Regions from separate parts of the Kitasatospora sp. NPDC057518 genome, predicted to be linked through region 3. Evidence: predicted binding sites of a transcription regulator. Region 3 holds the regulator's gene; each other region holds the start of a gene.
The links. Region 3 encodes HrcA, which represses chaperone genes, less so after heat shock. Its sites were predicted from a motif close to TTNGCACTCNGNNNNNCNGAGTGCNAA; they were not measured.
Positions count from the first base shown of each region.

Region 1: the regulator HrcA is predicted to act here: its motif matches at 2,167-2,193, upstream of groES (co-chaperone GroES).
Region 2: the regulator HrcA is predicted to act here: its motif matches at 4,181-4,207, upstream of ACFU7Z_RS09830 (FmdB family zinc ribbon protein).

Region 1 is NZ_JBHVEU010000005.1:44,206-51,419, reverse strand. Features, by position in the region: gene groL (chaperonin GroEL) at 1-1,604, opposite strand, end outside; gene groES (co-chaperone GroES) at 1,720-2,025, opposite strand; gene ACFU7Z_RS01225 (hypothetical protein) at 2,276-2,611, shown strand; gene ACFU7Z_RS01220 (hypothetical protein) at 2,608-2,928, shown strand; gene ACFU7Z_RS01215 (hypothetical protein) at 2,925-3,254, shown strand; gene ACFU7Z_RS01210 (class I SAM-dependent methyltransferase) at 3,312-4,478, shown strand; gene ACFU7Z_RS01205 (polysaccharide deacetylase family protein) at 4,524-5,426, opposite strand; gene ACFU7Z_RS01200 (hypothetical protein) at 5,507-5,767, opposite strand; gene tsaD (tRNA (adenosine(37)-N6)-threonylcarbamoyltransferase complex transferase subunit TsaD) at 5,764-6,855, opposite strand; gene rimI (ribosomal protein S18-alanine N-acetyltransferase) at 6,848-7,214, opposite strand, start outside.
Region 2 is NZ_JBHVEU010000067.1:16,044-23,257, forward strand. Features, by position in the region: gene ACFU7Z_RS09800 (carbon-nitrogen hydrolase family protein) at 1-39, opposite strand, end outside; gene ACFU7Z_RS09805 (phosphatase PAP2 family protein) at 121-987, opposite strand; gene ACFU7Z_RS09810 (sigma-70 family RNA polymerase sigma factor) at 1,413-2,384, shown strand; gene ACFU7Z_RS09815 (hypothetical protein) at 2,564-2,791, shown strand; gene mscL (large conductance mechanosensitive channel protein MscL) at 2,841-3,260, opposite strand; gene ACFU7Z_RS09825 (hypothetical protein) at 3,291-3,575, opposite strand; gene ACFU7Z_RS09830 (FmdB family zinc ribbon protein) at 3,858-4,169, opposite strand; gene ACFU7Z_RS09835 (MFS transporter) at 4,384-5,730, opposite strand; gene ACFU7Z_RS09840 (potassium/proton antiporter) at 6,033-7,214, opposite strand, start outside.
Region 3 is NZ_JBHVEU010000173.1:4,218-11,431, reverse strand. Features, by position in the region: gene ACFU7Z_RS19335 (AMP-dependent synthetase/ligase) at 1-869, shown strand, start outside; gene hemW (radical SAM family heme chaperone HemW) at 929-2,158, shown strand; gene ACFU7Z_RS19325 (DUF3097 domain-containing protein) at 2,268-3,095, opposite strand; gene ACFU7Z_RS19320 (hypothetical protein) at 3,127-3,711, opposite strand; gene htpX (zinc metalloprotease HtpX) at 3,741-4,661, opposite strand; gene hrcA (heat-inducible transcriptional repressor HrcA) at 4,949-5,983, shown strand; gene dnaJ (molecular chaperone DnaJ) at 6,059-7,195, shown strand.

The DNA.
Region 1 (7,214 bases), on a different contig from region 3:
TGACCGTGACCGTTGTCGGCCTCCTCCTCCTTCTTCTCCACCACGAGGGTCTCGGTGGTGAGAAGCAGGGAGGCGATCGAGGCGGCGTTCTCCAGGGCGGAGCGGGTGACCTTGACCGGGTCGATGACGCCGGCCTTCACCAGGTCGCCGTACTCGCCGGTGGCGGCGTTGTAGCCCTGGCCGATCTCCAGCTCGGCGACCTTGGAGGTGATGACGTAGCCCTCCAGGCCGGCGTTCTGGGCGATCCAGCGCAGCGGCTCGTGCAGCGCCTTGCGGACCACGGCGACACCGGTGGCCTCGTCACCCGACAGGCCCAGGCCCTCGTCCAGCACCTTGGCGGCGTGGACCAGGGAGGCGCCACCGCCGGCGACGATGCCCTCCTCGACCGCGGCGCGGGTCGCCGAGATGGCGTCCTCCAGGCGGTGCTTGCGCTCCTTCAGCTCCACCTCGGTGGCGGCGCCGACCTTGATGACGCAGACGCCGCCGGCCAGCTTGGCCAGGCGCTCCTGCAGCTTCTCGCGGTCCCAGTCGGAGTCGGTCGCGGCGATCTCGCCCTTGATCTGGGCGACGCGGCCGGCGACGGCCTCGGAGTCACCGGCACCGTCGACGACCGTGGTCTCGTCCTTGGTGATGGTCACGCGGCGGGCGGTGCCCAGCACGTCCAGGCCGACCTGGTCGAGCTTGAGGCCGACCTCCTCGGAGATGACCTGGCCACCGGTCAGGACGGCCAGGTCGCCGAGGATCGCCTTGCGGCGGTCGCCGAAGCCCGGGGCCTTGACGGCGACGGCGTTGAAGGTGCCACGGATCTTGTTCACGACCAGGGTCGACAGCGCCTCGCCGTCGACGTCCTCGGCGATGATCAGCAGCGGCTTGGAGGCACCGCCCTGGAGGATCTTCTCCAGCAGCGGCAGCAGCTCCTGGATGGAGGAGATCTTGCCCTGGTTGATCAGGATGTACGGGTCCTCGAGGACCGCTTCCTGGCGCTCGGCGTCGGTGACGAAGTACGGCGACAGGTAGCCCTTGTCGAACTGCATGCCCTCGGTGAAGTCCAGCTCCACGCCGAAGGTGTTCGACTCCTCGACGGTGATGACACCGTCCTTGCCGACCTTGTCGATCGCCTCGGCGATCAGCTCGCCGACCTGGGTGTCCTGCGCGGAGAGGGAGGCGACGGCGGCGACGTCGTCCTTGCCCTCGATCTCGCGGGCGACGGACAGCAGGTGCTCGGAGACCGCGGCGACGGCCTTGTCGATGCCCTTCTTCAGGGCGGCCGGACCGGCACCGGCGGCGACGTTGCGCAGACCCTCGTTGACCAGGGCCTGGGCCAGCACGGTGGCGGTCGTGGTGCCGTCACCCGCGACGTCGTTGGTCTTGGTGGCGACCTCCTTGACGAGCTGCGCGCCAAGGTTCTCGTACGGGTCGTCCAGCTCGACCTCGCGGGCGATGGTGACACCGTCGTTGGTGATGGTCGGGGCGCCGAACTTCTTGTCGATGACGACGTTGCGGCCCTTGGGGCCGATGGTCACCTTGACGGTGTCGGCCAGCTTGTTGACACCGCGCTCCAGCGAGCGGCGGGCGTCCTCGTCGAACTGCAGGATCTTCGCCATGTTCCCTATTCCCTCGGGGCTGCGGCCGGCCCACCGGCCGCCGAACTACGTGAACCAACAACCACGCCCCGGGCCCCTGTCACTGGGACACGGATCCGGGGCGGGTCGGTACGTCTTACTTCTCGATGACCGCGAGAACGTCGCGGGCCGAGAGGACGAGGTACTCCTCGCCCTTGTACTTCACCTCGGTGCCGCCGTACTTCGAGTACAGGACGATGTCGCCGACGGCGAGGTCGAGCGGCAGACGCTGACCGTCCTCGAAGCGGCCCGGGCCGACGGCCAGGACGACGCCCTCCTGGGGCTTCTCCTTGGCGGTGTCCGGGATAACCAGGCCGGAGGCCGTGGTGGTCTCGGCGTCGAGCGGCTGGACCACGATGCGGTCCTCGAGCGGCTTGATGGCAACCTTGCTGCTGGTGGTCACGTCCGAGCTCCCCTTCGGAGATTACGGGGTTTTCTAACGGGTAGGGGCGATCCTGCGGGCCTGCCGTCGCGGGGGTCAGACACACGTCGTCGCGTTAGCACTCCCCTAGTGGTGAGTGCCAAGGATGACCATAGGGCCGTGTTAGCACTCAGTCAACCAGAGTGCCAACGGCGAGTCCCGGAAGTCCCCGGTTCGCGAATGAGTAGCCGTACTCATGTACGACCGGGCCCGGCCCCACCAGACTCCTGCCATGACCTCGATCCCGGTGCGCATCGGCCCGTCCCGGCCCAAGGACGCCGCCCTCGCCCTGCTGTCGCTGCCCCTGCTGGGGGGCGTGCTGCCGTTCGTCGCCTTCCTCCTCGTCGCCTGCCTCGGCAGCATCCCCGGCTACGGGGACGACGGGGACGGGCGCGGGTGGGCCTTCCTGGGCATCGGGATGCTGGCCGCCCCGGTGGTCGCCCTGGCGGCGGGCCTCGTGGTGGCCTTCCGCAGCCGGCGGTCCGGCTACCGGCTCCTCCCGGTCGCCGCCGGGCTCGCCCCGTTCGCGCTGCCGGCGGTCCTCTCCTCGGGCGTGCTGTGGCGGTGAACCGGCTGCCGCCCGCCGACCCGCTGCGCCCGGTCGGCCGTCCGACGGACCTGCTGCTCGCGCTGCTGACGGTCCTGGGGGCCGCCTCGCTGCTGGGGTTCGGCTGGATCGCGGCCTTCCTGGCCGCGCTCGCGCTGGAGGCCCACCCCGCGATCGGCGGCTGGGCGGCCCGGGGCGCCGCGACCGCGCTGCTGCTCGTCCCGGTCGTGACGGTGGCCCGGTACACCCACCGGCGGGGCTACCGGATCACCCCGGTCGCCGCCGCGGTCAGCCCCGCCCTGCTGACCGCCCTCGCCGGCGCGGGGTGGCTCCGGTGAGCCGGCCCCACGGCGCGCCCCGGCGGCCGCCGGTCCACTGGGCGCCGGACCTGGTGCTCGCCGCCGTGGTGGTCGCCGGGGCCGTCGCGGCGGCGTCCGTCGGGTCGTTCGTGCTCAACTGGCTGAAGCTGCTCGCCCTGTACGGCCCCGGGGTGGAGGCCCTGGACGTCTTCGGCGTCGTGGTGATGCTCGTCCTGCTGGCACTGACCGGCCTCGGCACCCGGCGGCTCGGGTACCGGATCACGCCGTACGCCGCGCTGGCGGCCGCGCCGCTGATGCCGCTGGTGTTCTGGTTGACCTCCGACGTCCCCGTCATCGGCCGGTGAACGCCGCGCGGCCGCTCCGGCCGACCGGCCACCAGGACGACCCGCGAGAATGGCCCCGTGGACACCGAGAACCTCCAGCCGCTGCTGACCCCCGAGGGCCAGGCCCTGCTCGCCGAGCTGCGCGAGTTCACCCCCGAGGAGGAGCTCGCGCTGGCGACCCGCCTGCGGCGGGAGCACCCGGCGGAGCTGGTGTCGGCCGCGTTCGGGCAGGCGCGGCTGCGGCAGCGGGCGCGGGCGAAGTTCGGGGCGGACGCCGACCTGATGTACTTCACGCCCAACGGGGTCGAGCAGTCCACCCGGCGCAGCGTGGCCGAGTGGCGGGCCCGGCGGTTCGCCGACCTGGGCGTACGGCGGCTGGCGGACCTGTGCTGCGGCATCGGCGGGGACGTGCTGGCGCTGGCCCGGGCCGGCATCGAGGTGCTGGCCGTCGACAAGGACCCGGCGGCCTGCGCCGCCACCGCGGCCAACGCGGCCGCGCTGGGCCTGGCCGACCTGGTCGAGGTGCGCTGCGCGGACGTCGCCGAGGTGGACGTCACCGGCTACGACGCGGTGTTCACCGACCCGGCCCGGCGCACCGCGCGCGGCCGGGTGTTCGACCCGGAGGCGTACGCCCCGCCGCTCTCCTGGGCGATCGAGGCCGGCCGGCGGACCCCGATCGGCGCGCTGAAGGTCGCGCCGGGCATCCCGCACGAGGCCGTGCCGGAGGACGCCGAGGCCGAGTGGGTCTCGGACCACGGCGACGTCAAGGAGGCGGTGCTCTGGTTCGGCACCAGGGCCACCAGCCCGCACCGCGCCACCCTGCTGCCGCACGGCGCCAGCCTGACCGGCGGCGACCTGCCCGACCCGCCGGCCGGCCCGGTCGGGCGCTACCTGTACGAGCCGGACGGCGCGGTGATCCGGGCCCACCTGGTGGCCGAGGTGGCCGGGCAGGTGGGGGGCCGGCTGATCGACCCGAAGATCGCCTACCTGACCTCGGACGAGCTGGTCGCGACGCCGTACGCGCACGCCTTCGAGCTCACCGACGTGCTCCCGTTCAACATCAAGAAGCTGAAGGCGCTGCTGCGCGAGCGGGCGGTCGGCACGGTGGTGATCAAGAAGCGCGGGATGGCGATCACCCCGGAGGAGCTGCGCCGCCAGCTCAAGCCCTCCGGGCCGAACACCGTCACGGTGATCCTCAGCCGCACCGACAACGGGCCGCTGATGATGCTGGGGCAGCCGGTCTGACCCCGGCGCGGCGGCCCGGCCCACGGCGCCGGGACCGGGACCGGGCTACGAGGCGGGCGCCTGGATGTAGTCCTCCAGCCGGGCCACCGAGAAGCCCTGCTCCTGGATCCGGGCCAGCAGGTCGCCGAACATCTGGGTCATCGTGGCGCCCTTGAGCTCCTTGGGGCCGCGGAAGTGCGCCAGGACGATGTCGCCGGGCTTCAGCTTCTTGTCCGCGGCCTGGTACTGCATGTCGTGGATCTGCATCGACTCGCGCCAGAGCACGATCGCGCGCGGGCCGCACTGCTGCACCGAGGTGTTGAGCATCGGGGTGTTGGCCCCGTCGCCGAACGGCGGGCGGAACAGCAGCGGGGCGGTGCCGTACTGCTGGGTGAGCGCGGCCTGGTCGTCGCAGATCTCGGCCTTCTGCTTGTCGGCCGACAGCTTGCTCATCACCGGGTGGTCCACGGTGTGGTTCTGGATGTGGTTGCCCAGCGCCTGGAGCGGCTTGAAGTAGCCGTAGTCGTTCTTGACGATGTCCTTCGTCAGGAACATCGAGATCGGCACCTTGAGGTCGGTGAGCATCTCGACGAACTTCGGGTCCTTCTCGGCGCCGTCGTCGATGGTGATGAAGACGACCTTGTCGCTGGTCTTCACATCGCTGAACACCGGTACGGGGCCGGTCCGTTCGAGCTTGATCGGCTTGTCGGCGGGCGGCGCCGGGGCGGGGGCGAGCGGGGTGAGGTTCCACTTGGCCCAGGCCGCCGCGTCCGCGCCCGCCGGGGCGCCCGCCGAAGGGGGCGCCGACGCGCTGGTCGGCGCGGCGCCGGTGGGCCGGGGCGTGGCCGCCGCCGTCGTGGCGGCGGGGGCGGCACCGCCACCGCCCCCGTTGTCCCCGCACGCGGTGGCGAAGGCCAGCAGGGCCAGCGCCCCCACCCCGTACGTCCTGGTCCTGCTCCGCCTGATCACCGCTGCGCGCTCCCGGTTCCCGTCCAGCCTTCTCTCAGCTATGCACGGTACCGACCGCCGCGGCGGTTCCCGGCCAGGGGCTACTCGACGTGCTCGCTGGTGAAGGACCAGCGGTGCACCGGACGGCCGAGCAGCCCGGCCGGCGGGTCGGCGACGGGCACCGGCTCGCCGTTCCACCAGGTGATCAGCAGCACCCGCTCGCCCGGGGCGGAGAGCAGTTCGAGGCGCTCCAGCCCGGCCGAGCCGCGGACCGCGGGCAGTACCGACTCCCGTACCCAGGCGGCGAGTTCGTCGCCCCGGCCGGTCGCCGCCCGGGCCTCCCACATCGCGGCGACGGTCATGCCGCGCCGCCGCCGAGGGCGTCGTAGGCCTGGCCGTGGAAGTCCGTGTGGGGCACGTGGGTCTCGGTCACCGGCAGCGAGGAGTCCGCCGACAGGTCGAGGGCGGACGGCGTGCGGTCGCGCCACACCATCTCGGCGCCCAGTGCCGCGACCATCGCGCCGTTGTCGGTGCACAGGCCCGGCCGGGGCACCCGCAGCCGGATGCCGGCCCGGTCGCAGCGCTGCTGGGCCATCTCACGCAGCCGCGAGTTGGCCGCCACGCCGCCGCCGATCATCAGGTGGTCGACGCCGTTGTCCTTGCACGCCTTGACGGCCTTGCGGGTGAGCACGTCGGTGACCGCCTCCTGGAAGGACGCCGCCACGTCGGCGACCGGCACCTCCTCGCCGGCCCGGCGCTTGGCCTCCACCCAGCGGGCGACGGCGGTCTTCAGGCCGGAGAAGGAGAAGTCGTACGCCGGGTCGTTGCGGCCGCTCAGCCCGCGCGGGAAGGCGATCGCCTTCGGGTCGCCCTCGCGGGCCGTGCGGTCGACGATCGGGCCGCCGGGGAAGCCGAGGCCGAGCACCCGGGCGACCTTGTCGAAGGCCTCGCCGGCCGCGTCGTCGATGGTCGCGCCGAGCGGGCGGACGTCGCTGGTGATGTCCTCGCTGAGCAGCAGCGAGGAGTGCCCGCCGGAGACCAGCAGGGCCATCGTCGGCGAGGGCAGCCGGCCGTGCTCCAGCTGGTCGACGCAGATGTGCGAGGCGAGGTGGTTGACCCCGTACAGCGGCTTGTCCAGCGCCCAGGCGTACGCCTTCGCGGCGCTGACGCCGACCAGCAGCGCGCCGGCCAGGCCGGGGCCTGCGGTGACGGCGATGCCGTCCAGGTCGCTCGCCTTGATCCCGGCGGTGTCCAGGGCGCGCTGGATGGTCGGGACCATCGCCTCCAGGTGCGCGCGGCTGGCGATCTCCGGGACGACGCCGCCGAAGCGGGCGTGGTCGTTGACGCTGGAGGCGACCGCGTCGGCCAGCAGCGTGGTGCCGCGCACGATGCCGACGCCGGTCTCGTCGCAGGAGGTCTCGATGCCGAGGACGAGCGGTTCGTCAGCCATGGCGGGTGTCCTCAATGTCCTTCGGGTCAGTGCTGTCAGTGCTCGGGTGGTCGAGGCGCATCACCAGCGCGTCGACGTTGGCGGGCTGGTAGTAGCCGCGCCGGATGCCCACCGGTTCGAAGCCGTGGCGCTCGTACAGCCGCTGGGCGCGCGGGTTGTCCACCCGCACCTCCAGCAGCAGCTCGGCGCACTCGCGCCGGGCGGCCTCCCGGATCAGGTCGGTGAGCAGCGCCGTGCCGAGGCCGGCGCCCTGGTGGCGCTCGTCGACGGCGATGGTCTGGACGTCGCCCTCGCCGGCGATCGCCATCAGTCCGGCGTAGCCGACGATCCTGCCGTCCGGGGCGGCCGCGACGGTGTAG
Region 2 (7,214 bases), on a different contig from region 3:
GGGAGCCGTGGGAGCGGTGGGGGCAGGGGTGTCGGACATGGCCGCCAACCTAGCGCGACGGCTCTCGGCCGGGGTCGGAGTACCGGGGCGGCGAGGGCGGGTCAGCGGGGTGACGGCGCCTCAGCGCACGGCCTTGTCCGGCCGGTCGACGGGGTCGGACGGGTCCACCGGTTCGCCCGGGGCCCCTTCCCGCGCGCCGTGCGGTCCGTCCTCGTCCAGCGGGGCGGCGGTGCCCGAGGGGTGCCCGGCCGACACGAGGACCCGCTGTACTCGGGGCCTGGTACGCCAGTTGACCCGCCGTACGTCCTGGGCCAGCGCGCCGGGGCGCCACACCTGGATCACGGCGGTCACGGTGCCCAGCACGATCCCGGCGGCCAGCCAGCCGGCCAGCACGTCGCTGGGCCAGTGCACGCCGAGCGCGACCCGGGTCCAGCCGATGGTCAGCACCGTCGCCGCGGCCACCAGGCAGGCGGCGGTCCGGCCGCGCCGGCGGACCCGGTACCAGAGGAGGCCGACCAGGACGGCGCAGGTGATCGCCGAGGCCATGGCGTGCCCGGAGGGGAAGGACGGCCCGCCGGCGTGCGAGACCGGATCGGTGAAGGAGGGGCGGGCGCGGTCGAAGGACAGCTTCAGCGCCCACAGGACGCCCCAGCCGACGAGGGCCTGGGCGGCCACCCAGCCGGCCAGCACCCGGGCGCCGATCAACCAGAGCCACCCGGCGGCGATTCCGAGAAGCGTACGCATCGTGACGGTGCCGCCGATGTCGGAGAGCGTCTGCACCGAGGCGGTCCAGATCCGGTGCTCCCGGGCGTACGTGTGCAGTTCGCCGATCCACTCCTGGTCGAAGCGGGCGAGCGGGCGCCATTGGCCGATGACCAGGGCCGCCAGCAGGCCGAACAGCGCGGCACAGCCCAGCGCGAGCGCGGCGTCCCGAAGGAGACTGCGATTACGCGCAGTGAGGATGGTCGTGCTGTTGGTCAGGTGCATGGCTGACACCTTCCCAGTGTCCCGTGCCGAGCAAGGGCCGGAGTGATAGCGATTCGGCATCGTTTGTGCGGAGGACCTGCGTGCGCCGGGGTGTGGGCCGGGACGGACGGCGGGGCGCGCGGGGAACGTCGGCGGCCGTTCGCGGGTTCAACGGGTGGGCGGTGGCCGCGTGAGGGTCGAGTGAAGAAAACACTCCCGGAGCGGTCACCCGATGACACGGGAAGTGCCCGACCGGTCACCCAGTGTCCAGAACCGGGGTGAAAACCGGCAGGATACTGCATCGCCGGGAAGAATCTGAGTGACTTGGGAATGTTGTCCGGAATCTGTTCGTTGGATCGTTACGTGTGAGGCCCCGAGGGGCCCGCATTTCTTGCCCTCACGAGGCAGGCAGGCAGACCTCGGCAACACCAGCAAAGGGAGCAAGCATGGCCACCCGTGCCGTCGTTCGCGACAGGGCCGACCGGAGTCGCGCGGCCCGCCCGACCAACCTCGAGGCCGACCGCGACCTGGTCGGCATGTACCTCGACGAGATCGCCAGGACACCCCTGCTCGATGCCGCCGAGGAGGTCGAGCTCTCGCTGCGGATCGAGGCCGGCGTGTACGCCCAGCACATGCTGGACGAGGGCGAACTCCCCGACGGCGTCACGCGCGAGGAGCTGGAGGCGATAGCCGCCGACGCCGAGCGCGCCAAGGACGTCTTCATCCGCTCCAACCTCCGGCTCGTGGTCGCCGTCGCCCGCCGCTACCCGCGCAGCGGCCTGCCGCTGCTGGACCTCATCCAGGAGGGCAACGCGGGCCTGGTGCGCGCCGTCGAGAAGTTCGACTACGCCAAGGGCTTCAAGTTCTCCACGTACGCGACGTGGTGGATCCGGCAGGCGATCACCCGGTCCATCGCCGACCAGTCCCGCACCATCCGGCTGCCCGTGCACCTGGTGGAGGAGCTCGGGCGGATCCGGCGGGTGCAGCGGGAGAAGTCCAAGGAGCTGGGCCGCGAGGCGGAGCCGGCCGAGATCGCGGCCGAGCTGGACACCACCGAGGCCCGGATCAAGGACGTGCTGGACTGGGCGCGCGACCCGGTCAGCCTCAACATGTCGGTCGACGACGAGGGCGAGACCCAGTTCGGCGACCTCGTCGAGGACACCGGGGCCACGTCCCCCGAGGACGCCGTGATGGTCATGCTCCGCAGGGAGGAACTGGACGGCCTGATCGGGCGGTTGGACGACCGCACCGCCTCGATCATCCGCTCCCGCTACGGGATGGAGGACGGCCGTGAGCGCACCCTCACCGAGGTGGGCAAGCAGCACGGCCTCACCCGCGAGCGGATCCGCCAGATCGAGAAGCACGCGCTGGCCGAGCTGAAGAAGATCGCGGACCACGCGGGCTTCGAAGCCGCCTGAGAGGCCGCCGGGAAAGCAGCCTGAGGAAGCCGCTTGAAAGGCCGCCGGGGAAGCCTCCCGGCAGGCTGCCTGGACCCGCCCTCATCGGGCCCTGGTGCGAAGCGCCCCGCACCGGGGCCCGAGGCGTGCCACGGGGCTCTTAGGCTGGAGGAAAGGGACGAGCGGACGGAGTGGACGGCGTGAGCGAGCAGGGGCAGGAAAAGGACCGGGAGCAGGGCGGGGAACAGGAGCAGGAGCTCCGGAAGGCCGCGGCCGTGAAGGCCCGGCTGGTCTTCCGGGACCCGTTGGACCAGCAGTCCGGGGACGACACCGACGCAGGCTGGGGCGGCCGCCCCGGGGCGGGGGAGAGCGGTGGACGGGGGCTGGACTGGTACCTGAGCCAGCGCCCGCCGCACCACGGGGACTGAGGAACGGGGACCGGGGGAACGGGGACCGGGGCCGAACGGCGCCCGCCGGTCAGCGCAGCGGCGCGACCAGCGCGTCGCGGATCTCGGTCAGCAGTTGGACCTCCTTGGCCTCGGCCTCCGCCGCTTCCTCGGCGAGGCTCTTGCGGTGGGCCGCCAACCTGTTCATGGGCACGATCAGGGCGAAGTAGACGACCGCCGCGGTGATCAGGAACTGGAGCACGGCGCTGAGCACCGATCCCCACAGGATGAGGATCCCGGACGTGACCTCACCGGTCGGGCTCACCTCGCAGGGCCCCTTGAGGCAGGAACTGTAGGACGCGAGGTCCTTGGTCCCGAAGACTCCGACGATCGGATTGATCACGCCTTTGACGAAGGCGTTGACGATGTTGGTGAAAGCCGCGCCGATGACCACGGCGACGGCGAGTTCGACGACGTTTCCACGCAGCAGGAATTCCTTGAAGCCTTTCATGCCGCCTCGAACGACGAAGTCGCCTCCCGGTTACGGGTGATCTTCCGCAGCCCCGGACTGACAACCCGTCCGGCCCAGTGCGCCTCCCTGGGGCGGTGGCAGCCCGGCCCGCGCGGGCCCCAGTGCCAGCGCCGACGCCACCGCGAGCAGCACCAGGACGGGCACGGCGGCCCGCCGCCGCACCGCACTGCGCCAGCGGTGCCACCCGCCGCACCCGCGCCGGATCGGCGGGAAGCTCGGCAGCTCCTGCCGGGGCGGCACGGCGGGCGCGGGCAGTGGCAGCGGCAGGGGGAGGGAGAAGCTCGCGGTCGTCATCGACGCACCTCCGGGGTGTCGGCGGGCCGGCCCCTCGCGGACCGACCGGATGCCCACACGATGGGCGTTTCCGGCGAACTCGGAAAGCCCTTTCCCCAGGCCTGTGGACAACTCGCCCCTGTGGACAACTTCGTTCACTCGCCGGAGTGAGGTCGACCCCTCCGGGGTGACAGGGCGCCCGGGCGGGCATGCGAAAAGGCCCGCCGCCCCGCGTGGAAGCGGGGTCGACGGGCCTTTCCCTGGTCTACGGGCCGTCCGGGCCGATGGTGCCCGGCGCCGGGATCAGCTCGCGGCCGGAGCCGGGCTGGACGAGGTCGAGGAGCCGGAGCCCGACGACGTCGACGAGGAGGACGTGGACGCGGTGGACGACGTCGAGGGGGTCGACGACGACCCGGCGCCCACCGAGCTGCTGGAGGACGAACGGCTGTCGGTCCGGTAGAAGCCGGAGCCCTTGAACACGACGCCCACGGCCGAGAAGACCTTGCGGAGCCGTCCCTGGCAGTCGGGGCACGTGGTCAGCGCCTCGTCGGTGAACTTCTGCACCGCCTCCAGGCCGTTGCCGCACTCGGTGCACTGGTACTGGTACGTGGGCACTTGTCTTCCTCCTGGCACTCTCGCCTGATGAGTGCTAACGATGGTCAATGATGCGGCATTCCGCGGGATCAGTCCAGCGACCCCGGTGTGAGATCGGCCCCGGAGTACCCGTCGGCCGTCGTCGGCCCGGTTCCCGGACAACGCCCGCGCAGCCTCCGGCCGCCGTCGGCTCGGCACCGGCGGCCGGAGGCCTGGCTCCCGGCCGCGGCCCCGCTCAGCCCTCGGCGACACCCGCCAGCTGCATCGGACGCCCGCCCTCCGCGGTCCCCGCACCGGCGGTCTCCTCGCCCCGCGGCGCCACCAGCAGGTGCCGCAGCGAGGCCAGCACGACCAGTCCGAGCCCGGCCCCGACCACCGGCACCAGGAACCCGGTGGAGGGCCCGTGCCCGTCGATCAGCCGGCCGGCCGCCATCGAGCCGACCGCCAGCCCCAGCCCGATGGCGCCGGTCAGCCAGGTGAAGGCCTCGGTCTTGGCCCCGTCCGCGACCAGCGTCTCGACCAGGGTGTAGCCGCTGATCAGGGTCGGCGCGATGGCCAGTCCGCAGACCAGCCCGGCGACGGTCAGCGCGACCAGGTTGGGCATCGCCCACAGCACCGAGCAGCCCAGCACCAGCAGCGCGTAGCTGAACAGCATCCGCTGCTGCACCGGCCGCCGCCAGGCGATCACGCCGTACAGCACGCCGGCCAGCATGGAGCCGCCGGCGAAGATCCCGTACACGGTGCCGCCGGCGTCGTGCTGCCCGACCGAGTCGGCGAAGGCGTTCACCGAGACCTGCATGCCGCCGAACACCGCGCCGACCCCGAGGAAGGTCCCGGCCAGCAGCCGGACGCCGGGGGAGGCGAGCGCCGAGGCGCGCCTGGTGCCGGGCTGCGGCACGATCCGGGCCGGGGCGGTGCCCCGCTGGGCGGCGAAGGCCAGGCCGCCGACGAGGGTCAGCGCGGCCTCGGCGACCAGGGCGGTGGCCGGGTTGGCGAGGGCGGCGATGCCGGAGGCCAGGATCGGGCCGATCACGAAGGTGAACTCGTCCGTCACGGACTCGAAGGCGAAGGCGGTGCTCACCCGGGCCGCGGAGGCGTCGGAGGCGCCGTCGGCGGTGAACCTGGCGACCCAGCGGGCCCGGACCATCGCGCCGACCTGCGGCACGCTCGCACCGGCCGGCACGGCGGCCAGGAACAGGCTCCAGGCGGGCGCGTGGCCGAGCGCGAGGGCGATCAGCACGCCGACCGAGACGGCGTGCACCAGGACGGTCGGGACGAGCACCGAGGCCTGGCCGTAGCGGTCGGCGAGCCGCCCGGTCTGCGGCCCGATCAGGGCCTGGGCGACGGCGGCGACCGCGGTGACCGTACCGGCGGTGCCGTACGAGCCGTGGGTCTGCGTGACGAGCAGCAGGATGCCCATGCTGAGCATCGCGTACGGCAGTCGCGCGACGAGGGCGGGGGACAGGAACGTCCAGGCCCCGGGCGTGCGCAGCAGCTCGCCGTACCCGACGCGGGCGGGGGCGGGAGCTGCGGGGGTGGCCGCGGGGTGCGCGGCGGTGTCGACCGTTCGGCGCGCCGTCACGGTCGGTCCTTCCTGCTGCCTGGTAGCGCGGCAGGGCATGGTGTGGCCCCGACGGCGCCGAGAGTCGTCCTCTCGCGCGTCGACCGGGGTAGATACCGGGTCGGTCCGGCGTGGTGGCCGGGGGCCGGACCGCGGCCGCCGAGCGGTCGCGCCAACTCTGCGTCAGGCAGATGCTGGGGTGGTCTAGCGGTGGTTATACGGCGTGGTCGAACCAGCATACAGTTACGCGCGTAGATACCGCCAGCCCACCCCGGCCCGCAGGCCCGTCCGGGCCCCCTGGGCCGGGGCGGGCCCGGCGCCCGTCACCGCCCGTTCAGCCACCCCGCGAGCTTGCCGCCCTTGTCCACGGCCCGCAGCCGCCGTTCGGCGGCCTCGCCGACCTCGTCCGTGGTGACCACCAGCAGTTCGTCGCCGGCCCGCAGCACCGTCGCCTTGTCCGGTACGAAGGAGTTCCCCTCGCGCACGACCAGGGTGACCGCGGCCCCCTTGGGCAGCCGCAGTTCGCTGATCTCCACGCCGGACATCTTCGAGGTGGGGGAGAGCGCGACCGACAGCAGGTGTCCGTGCAGCTTCTCCAGCGGGGCGGACTCGATGCCCAGGTCCTGGCCCATGTCGCCCTCGTCGATCCGTAGCCGCTTGGCCACCCAGGGCAGGGTCGGCCCCTGGAGCAGGGTGAAGACGACGACCAGGATGAAGACGATGTTGAAGACGTCCTCGGCCCGGTGCGCGCCGGACACCACCGGGATGGTGGCCAGCACGATGGGCACCGCCCCGCGCAGCCCGGCCCAGCTCAGCAGCGCCTGCTCGCGGGCCGGCACCTTGAAGGGGGTCAGCGAGACCATCACCGACAGCGGCCGGGCCAGGAACACCAGCACCCCGCCGATCACCAGCGCGGGCACCACCGCGTCGCCCATGGTCTCGGGCGTGACGAGCAGCCCGAGCAGCACGAACATGCCGATCTGCCCGATCCACGCGAGCCCGTCGGCGAAGCCGCGGACGGCCGGGCCGTGCGGCAGCTTGGAGTTCCCGAGGATCACCGCGCTGATGTAGACGGCGAGGAAGCCGGAGCCGTGCAGCAGCGCGCCGCCGGCGTACGCGAGCACGGTGAGCGCCATCACGGCGATCGGGTAGAGGCCCGAGGAGGGCAGTGCGACGTGCTTGAGCCCGTAGGCCCCTATCTTGCCGACGGCCAGGCCTATGACGGCGCCGATGGCCAGCTCGGCGACGATCGTGCCGATCAGGACGTACCAGGAGTCCAGTTCCCCGGTGGTGGCGAAGGCGACGACCAGGATGACCACGGGCGCGTCGTTGAAGCCGGACTCGGCCTCCAGCAGGCCGGTGAGCCGGTGCGGCAGCGGGACCATCCGCAGTACGGAGAAGACGGCGGCCGCGTCGGTCGAGGAGACGATGGCGCCCAGCAGCAGCGAGGTGCGCCAGTCCAGGCCGACCAGCCAGTGGGCGCCGGCCGCGGTGGCGAACACGCT
Region 3 (7,214 bases):
CCGAGAGCGCCCCGCTGGGCCTTCGGGTGCAGCACGCGCTGGCCGACAAGCTGGTGTACGCGAAGATCCGGGCGGCCTTCGGCGGCCGGCTGCGCGGCGCGGTCTCCGGCAGCGCCGCGCTCGCCCCGGAGATCGGCTACTTCTTCATCGGCGCCGGGGTGCCGATCCTGGAGGGCTACGGCCTGAGCGAGACCAGCGCCGGCTCCTGCGTCAACCGGGCCGAGGACGTGCGGATCGGCACCGTGGGCCGCCCGCTGCCCGGCACCGAGGTGCGGATCGCCGAGGACGGCGAGATCCTGCTGCGCGGCCCCGGCGTCATGCGCGGCTACCACAACCTGCCGGAGAAGACCGCCGAGGTGCTGGAGCCGGACGGCTGGTTCCACACCGAGGACATCGGCGAGCTCAGCCCGGACGGCTTCCTGCGGATCACCGACCGCAAGAAGGACCTGTTCAAGACCTCCGGCGGCAAGTACGTGGCGCCCAGCGAGGTCGAGGGCAAGTTCAAGGCGGTCTGCCCGTTCGTCAGCAACATCCTGGTGATCGGCAACGGCCGCAACTACTGCACCGCGCTGATCGGCCTGGACGAGGCCGTCCTGCTGCCGTGGGCCGCCGAGCACGGCCTGGCCGGGAAGTCCTACGCCGAGCTGGCCGTCGAGCCGGCCGTCCACGAGCTGATCGAGGGCTTCGTCAAGCGGGTCAACGGCGACCTCCAGCGCTGGCAGACGATCAAGAAGTTCCACCTGCTGCCGCGCGACCTCGACATCGAGCACGGCGAGCTCACCCCGAGCCTGAAGATCAAGCGCCCGGTGGTCGAGCGGACCTACGCCGACGCGGTCACCGCCATGTACGCGGGCGCCAACGAGGCCTGACCGGCCCCGCCCCCGTACGGCCCGCCGGGTTCGGTCGGGCCGTACGGGACAATGGGCTCATGCCCTCCGCACTCCCCGACGGCGATCCGGTGCCGTCCGACGGTTCCCTGCCCGCACACGCCCTCGACGGGCTGGGCGACCGGCCGTTCGGCTTCTACCTGCACGTGCCGTACTGCGCCAGCCGCTGCGGCTACTGCGACTTCAACACCTACACCGCCACCGAGCTGCGCTCCTCCGGGGCCGTCGCCTCCCAGGAGACCTACGCGGACAACGTGGTCGCCGAGATCCGCCACGCCCGGAAGGTGCTGGGCTCCGCCGACCTGCCGGTGCACACCGTCTTCCTCGGCGGCGGCACCCCGACCCTGCTGCCCGCCCGCGACCTGGTCAAGATGCTCGCCGCGATCCGCGAGGAGTTCGGGCTCGCCGACGGCGCCGAGGTCACCACCGAGGCCAACCCGGAGTCCGTCGACCCGGCGTACCTGGCCGAACTGCGCGAGGGCGGCTACAACCGGCTCTCCTTCGGCATGCAGAGCGCCCGCCCGCACGTCCTGAAGCTGCTCGACCGCCACCACACCCCGGGCCGCCCCGAGGCCTGCGTGGCCGAGGCCCGAGCGGCCGGCTTCGAACACGTCAACCTCGACCTCATCTACGGCACCCCGGGCGAGTCCGACGACGACTGGCGGGCCTCCCTGGACGCCGCCATCGGCGCCGGGCCCGACCACGTCTCCGCGTACTCGCTGATCGTCGAGGAGGGCACCCGGCTCGCCGCCCGCGTCAAGCGCGGCGAACTGCCGATGATCGACGACGACGTGCACGCCGACCGCTACCTGATCGCCGAGGAGGCGCTCGCCGCCGCCGGCTACTCCTGGTACGAGGTCTCCAACTGGGCCACCACCCCCGAGGGCCGCTGCCGCCACAACGAGCTCTACTGGACCGGCGGCGACTGGTGGGGCGCCGGCCCCGGCGCCCACAGCCACGTCGGCGGCGTCCGCTGGTGGAACGCCAAGCACCCCGCCGCCTACGCCCAAGCCCTCGCCGAGCACCGCACCCCGGCCCTGGCCCGCGAGGTGCTGGCCGACGAGGACCGCCGCGTCGAACGCATCCTGCTGGAGCTCCGCCTGGTCGACGGCATCCCCCTCGACCTCCTCACCGACACCGGCCGCGAGGCCGCCGACCGCCACCTCGCCGACGGCCTCCTCGCCCCCGGCCCCTACGCCCGGGGCCGCGCCACCCTCACCCTCCAGGGCCGCCTCCTGGCCGACGCCGTCGTACGTGACCTGGTGGACTGACCGAGGGCTTACCGTGTGCGCACCTCTCCGAGCGGACCAGCCTCTTCGGCGAGGCCGTTCCTGTGGATCCGATGGGTGTGAGTCTGGTGACTGCCGACTTTCCCCGCCGTCACTCCGGCAGGGCCGTGAAGTCGATCAGTTCCTCGACCCGGCCCAGGAGTTCGGGCTCCAGGTCCTTGTAGGAGTCGACCTTCGAGAGGATGTGCTTCCAGGCCGCGGGGGTGTCCACCGGCCAGCCGAGGCGGCGGCAGGTGCCCTCCTTCCAGTCCTCGCCCCGAGGGACGGCGGGCCAGGCGGGGATGCCGACGGAGGAGGGCTTCACGGCCTGCCAGATGTCGATGTAGGGGTGGCCGACGACCAGTACCGAGTCGCCGGTGACCCGGGCGGCGATGCGGTGCTCCTTCGTGCCCGGGAGCAGGTGGTCGACCAGGACGCCGAGGCGGCGGCCGGGGCCGGGGGCGAAGTCGGCGACGATCGCGGGCAGGTCGTCGATGCCGCGCAGGTACTCGACGACCACGCCCTCGATCCGCAGGTCGTCGCCCCAGACCCGTTCGACCAGCTCCGCGTCGTGCCGGCCCTCGACGTAGATGCGGGACTCGCGGGCGACCCGGGCGCGGGCGCCGGGGACGGCGACGGAGCCGGAGGCGGTGCGGCCCGGGGTGCGGGCGGGGGCCGGGCCGGCCGGGCGGACCAGGGTGACGACCCGGCCCTCCAGCAGGAAGCCGCGCGGCACCAGGGGGAACACCCGGTGCTTGCCGAACCGGTCCTCCAGGGTGACGGTGAAGCCTTCGGCGGTCTTCTCGCAGCGCACCACGGCCCCGCAGTAGCCGGTCGCCGCCTCCTCGACCACCAGGTCCCGCTCGGCGGGCACCTCCGGGGCGGAGGCCTGCTTCTTCCACGGCGGGGTCAGGTCGGGTCCGTACTGGCGGCTGCGCATACGGGTGATCATAGGGAGGGCGGACGGCGCGTCAGAGGCCCGGCGCGCCCCAGACCGGGAACCAGCGGCTCAGGTCCTTCTCCAGCCGCAGGTCGTTCCCCAGCATCGCGTTGACCTGCAGTTCCAGCGGACTGTCGCGCCGCTCCCCGCCGCCGGGCATCGGGGCGAAGGGGTAGAACGTCCCCCGCTTGTAGAGGTAGACGAGGGCCAGCGACCGCCCGTCCGGGTCGCGGAACCCGACGAGCGAGCAGAGCAGCTGCGGCCCGAAGCCGTTCGCCTCCAGTTCGCTGTTGACCGCGTGCAGGTCGTTGACCAGTTCGGGCAGTTCCTCGGGGCGGTGCCGGGCGAGCAGCCAGGAGTAGCCGTAGCCGTCCTTGGAGGCCTCCACGGGGACGCCGCCGCGCTCGGTGTCGGCGTCCAGCAGCGCCCGGACCTGCTGCTGGACCTGGACGAAGGCCGCGCCCTCGACGGCCGCGAAGCAGACCGAGCCGAGCCCGGTGGGGGTGAACCCGGCCCCGGCCTCCAGGGTGAGCGCGGCGGACGGCACGCCGAACAGCTGGTCGAGGTCGGGCTTGACGGGCTTGGTGCGGCCGAACAGGGCGTCCAGGATTCCCACGGCGGTCCTCTCGGGTCGAAAACTGAGGCTCAGCGGCCGAGCTGCTCGGAGATCTTCGCCAGCTGCTCCAGCCGCTTCTCCAGGCTCGGGTGGGTGGAGAACAGCTGCGAGGCGGCCTCCCGGGCGCTCAGCGCGGGGGCGAAGTAGAAGGCGTTGTACGGCTGGGCCTGGCGCAGGTCCTTGCTGGGGATGGCCGCGATCTGCCCGGTCACCTTGGTGAGCGCCGAGGCGAGGGCGCTGGGGTGTCCGGTGAGCTGGGCGGCGGCCCGGTCGGCGGCGAGTTCGCGGTAGCGGGACAGCAGCCGGGTGAGCAGGAAGCTGATCGCGTAGACGACGACCGACACCAGCGGGATGATCAGCGCCAGGACGGCCGCGTTCTGGTCGTTGTTGTTGCGCCCGCCGCCCATGAACCCGCCGTACATCGCGATCCGGGTCATCGCCCCGGCGAGGACGCCGAGGAAGCCGGCGATCGTCATCACCGCGACGTCCCGGTGGGCGACGTGCGACAGCTCGTGGGCGAGGACGCCCTCCAGTTCCTCGGGCTCCAGCCGGCGCAGCAGCCCGGTGGTCACGCAGACCACCGCGTTCTGCGGGTTGCGGCCGGTGGCGAAGGCGTTCGGCATGTCGTTGTCGGCGACCGCCACGCGGGGTTTGGGCATGTCGGCCAGGGCGCAGAGCCGGTCGATGGTGCCGTGCAGCTGGGGGAACTGCTCCGGGGACACCTGGCGGGCGCCCATCGCCCGTTCGGTGATCTTGTCGCTGAACCAGAACTGGGCCACGAACAGCCCGCCGGAGATCAGGACGATCAGTGGCCAGGCGCCGCGCAGCAGCGCGATCAGCAGGCCGGTGAAACCGACGTACAGCAGCCCGATCACGAACATCGTCGCGACCATGCGGCCGGTCAGGCCGCGGTCCGGCGCGAAACGGGTGTGCTGGCCCGAGCTCGACATCGCTTGCTCCTCCATTCGCCGTCGCTTTCGATGCTGCCACCCGGACGGCCTCCCGGCACCACCCCGGCGCCGGGAGGATCGAACCGCCGGGGCCCCGCGGGCCGTGAGCGGAACTGCGGGGAGGATCACCCCGGTCCGGCCGTTCCTGCCGTAGGACCCGGGCCTTACACTGGCAGGTACGGTTTTGGCACTCGCGTGTTCAGAGTGCCAGGGCAAGGGTCTTCGGAGCGGCCCGCAGCAGCAAGGGACACAGTCGGACAACGTGCGAAGACGGAGGTGCGTGCCCCATGGCCGGTGAGGTCCGCCAGCTGGACGAACGCAAGCTCGCCGTGCTCCGCGCGATCGTGCAGGACTACGTGGGCACCGAGGAGCCGGTCGGCTCCAAGGCCCTGGTGGAACGGCACAACCTCGGGGTCTCGCCGGCGACCGTCCGCAACGACATGGCGGCGCTGGAGGAGGAGGGCTACATCCACCAGCCGCACACCAGCGCCGGCCGCATCCCGACCGACAAGGGGTACCGCCTCTTCGTCGACAAGCTCGCCGAGATCAAGCCGATGAGCGCCCCCGAGCGCCGGGCCATCCGGCACTTCCTGGACGGCGCGGTCGACCTGGACGACGTGGTCGCGCGCACCGTGCGGCTGCTCGCCCAGCTGACCCGGCAGGTCGCGGTGGTGCAGTACCCCTCGCTGACGCGCTCCACCGTCCGGCACATCGAGCTGGTGGCGCTGGCCCCGGCCAAGGTGATGCTGGTGCTGATCACCAACACCGGCCGGGTCGAGCAGCGGATGGTCGACTGCCCGGGCCCGGTCGGCGAGACGGTGCTGGCGGACCTGCGGGCCCGGATCAACGCGAGGGCCGCCGGCCGGCGCCTCCCGGAGGTCCCGGGGCTGCTGGAGGAGCTGCCGGCGCAGTTCGAACCGGCCGAGCGGCCGACCGTCAGCACGGTCCTGGCGACCCTGTTCGAGACGCTCGCCGAGCAGAACGAGGAGCGGATCATGCTGGCCGGCACGGCCAACCTGACCCGCTTCGGGCACGACTTCCCGCTCAGCATCCAGCCGGTGCTGGAGGCCCTGGAGGAGCAGGTCGTCCTGCTCCGCCTCCTGGGTGAGACCGCGGACGCCGCGATGACGGTCCGGATCGGGCGGGAGAACACCTACGAGGGGCTGACTTCCACGTCCATCGTCTCGGTCGGCTACGGTTCGGGCGACGAGAGCGTGGCGAAACTGGGTGTGATCGGTCCGACCCGGATGGACTACCCGGGCACAATGGGGGCGGTGCGAGCGGTGGCGCGGTACGTGGGCCAGATCCTGGCCGAGTCCTAGCAAAGGCCGCCGTCGGAAATCCGGCGGCGGTGACCAGTCGCAGCACTACTACAGGCGGAACAAGCGGAGCATTTGGTGGCCACGGACTACTACGCGGTACTCGGCGTCCGACGGGATGCGGGGCAGGACGAGATCAAGAAGGCGTTCCGGCGCCTGGCGCGCGAACTGCACCCGGACGTCAACCCGGACCCGAAGACGCAGGAGCGGTTCAAGGAGATCAACGCCGCTTACGAGGTGCTCTCCGATCCGCAGAAGCGCCAGGTCTACGACCTCGGCGGGGACCCGCTGTCCCCGGGCGGCGGCGCGGGCGGCTTCGGCGCCGGCGCGGCGGGCTTCGGCTTCTCCGACATCATGGACGCCTTCTTCGGCGCCGCGGCCGGCCAGCGCGGCCCGCGCTCGCGCACCCGCCGGGGCCAGGACGCCATGATCCGGCTGGAGATCACCCTGGAGGAGGCCGCTTTCGGCACCACCAAGGAGCTCCAGGTCGACACCGCCGTCACCTGCACCACGTGCAGCGGCGAGGGCGCGGCCCCCGGCACCTCGGCGCAGACCTGTGACATGTGCCGCGGCAAGGGCGAGGTCTCCCAGGTCACCCGGTCCTTCCTGGGCCAGGTCATGACCTCCCGCCCCTGCCCGCAGTGCCAGGGCTTCGGCACCGTCGTGCCGACCCCGTGCCCGGAGTGCGCCGGCGACGGCCGGGTGCGCGCCCGCCGCACGCTGACCGTCAAGATCCCGGCCGGTGTCGACAACGGCACCCGGATCCAGCTGGCCGGCGAGGGCGAGGTCGGCCCCGGCGGCGGCCCGGCCGGCGACCTGTACGTCGAGATCGCCGAGACCACCCACACGATCTTCCAGCGGCGCGGGGACGACCTGCACTGCACCGTCACCATCCCGATGACGGCGGCCGCGCTCGGCACCCAGGTGCCGCTGCAGACCCTGGACGGCCTGGAGGAGGTCGACATCCGGCCCGGCACCCAGTCCGGCCAGTCGATCCCGCTGCACGGCCGGGGCATCACCCACCTGCGCGGCGGCGGCCGGGGCGACCTGATAGTGCACGTCGAGGTGAAGACGCCCAGCAAGCTCGACCCCGAGCAGGAGGAGCTGCTGCGCCGCCTCGCGGTGCTGCGCGGCGAGGAGCGGCCGTCCGGCCAGTTCGCGCCGGGCCAGCAGGGCCTCTTCTCCCGGCTGAAGGACGCCTTCAACGGCCGGTAGCCGTCCGCGGAGGGGTGCC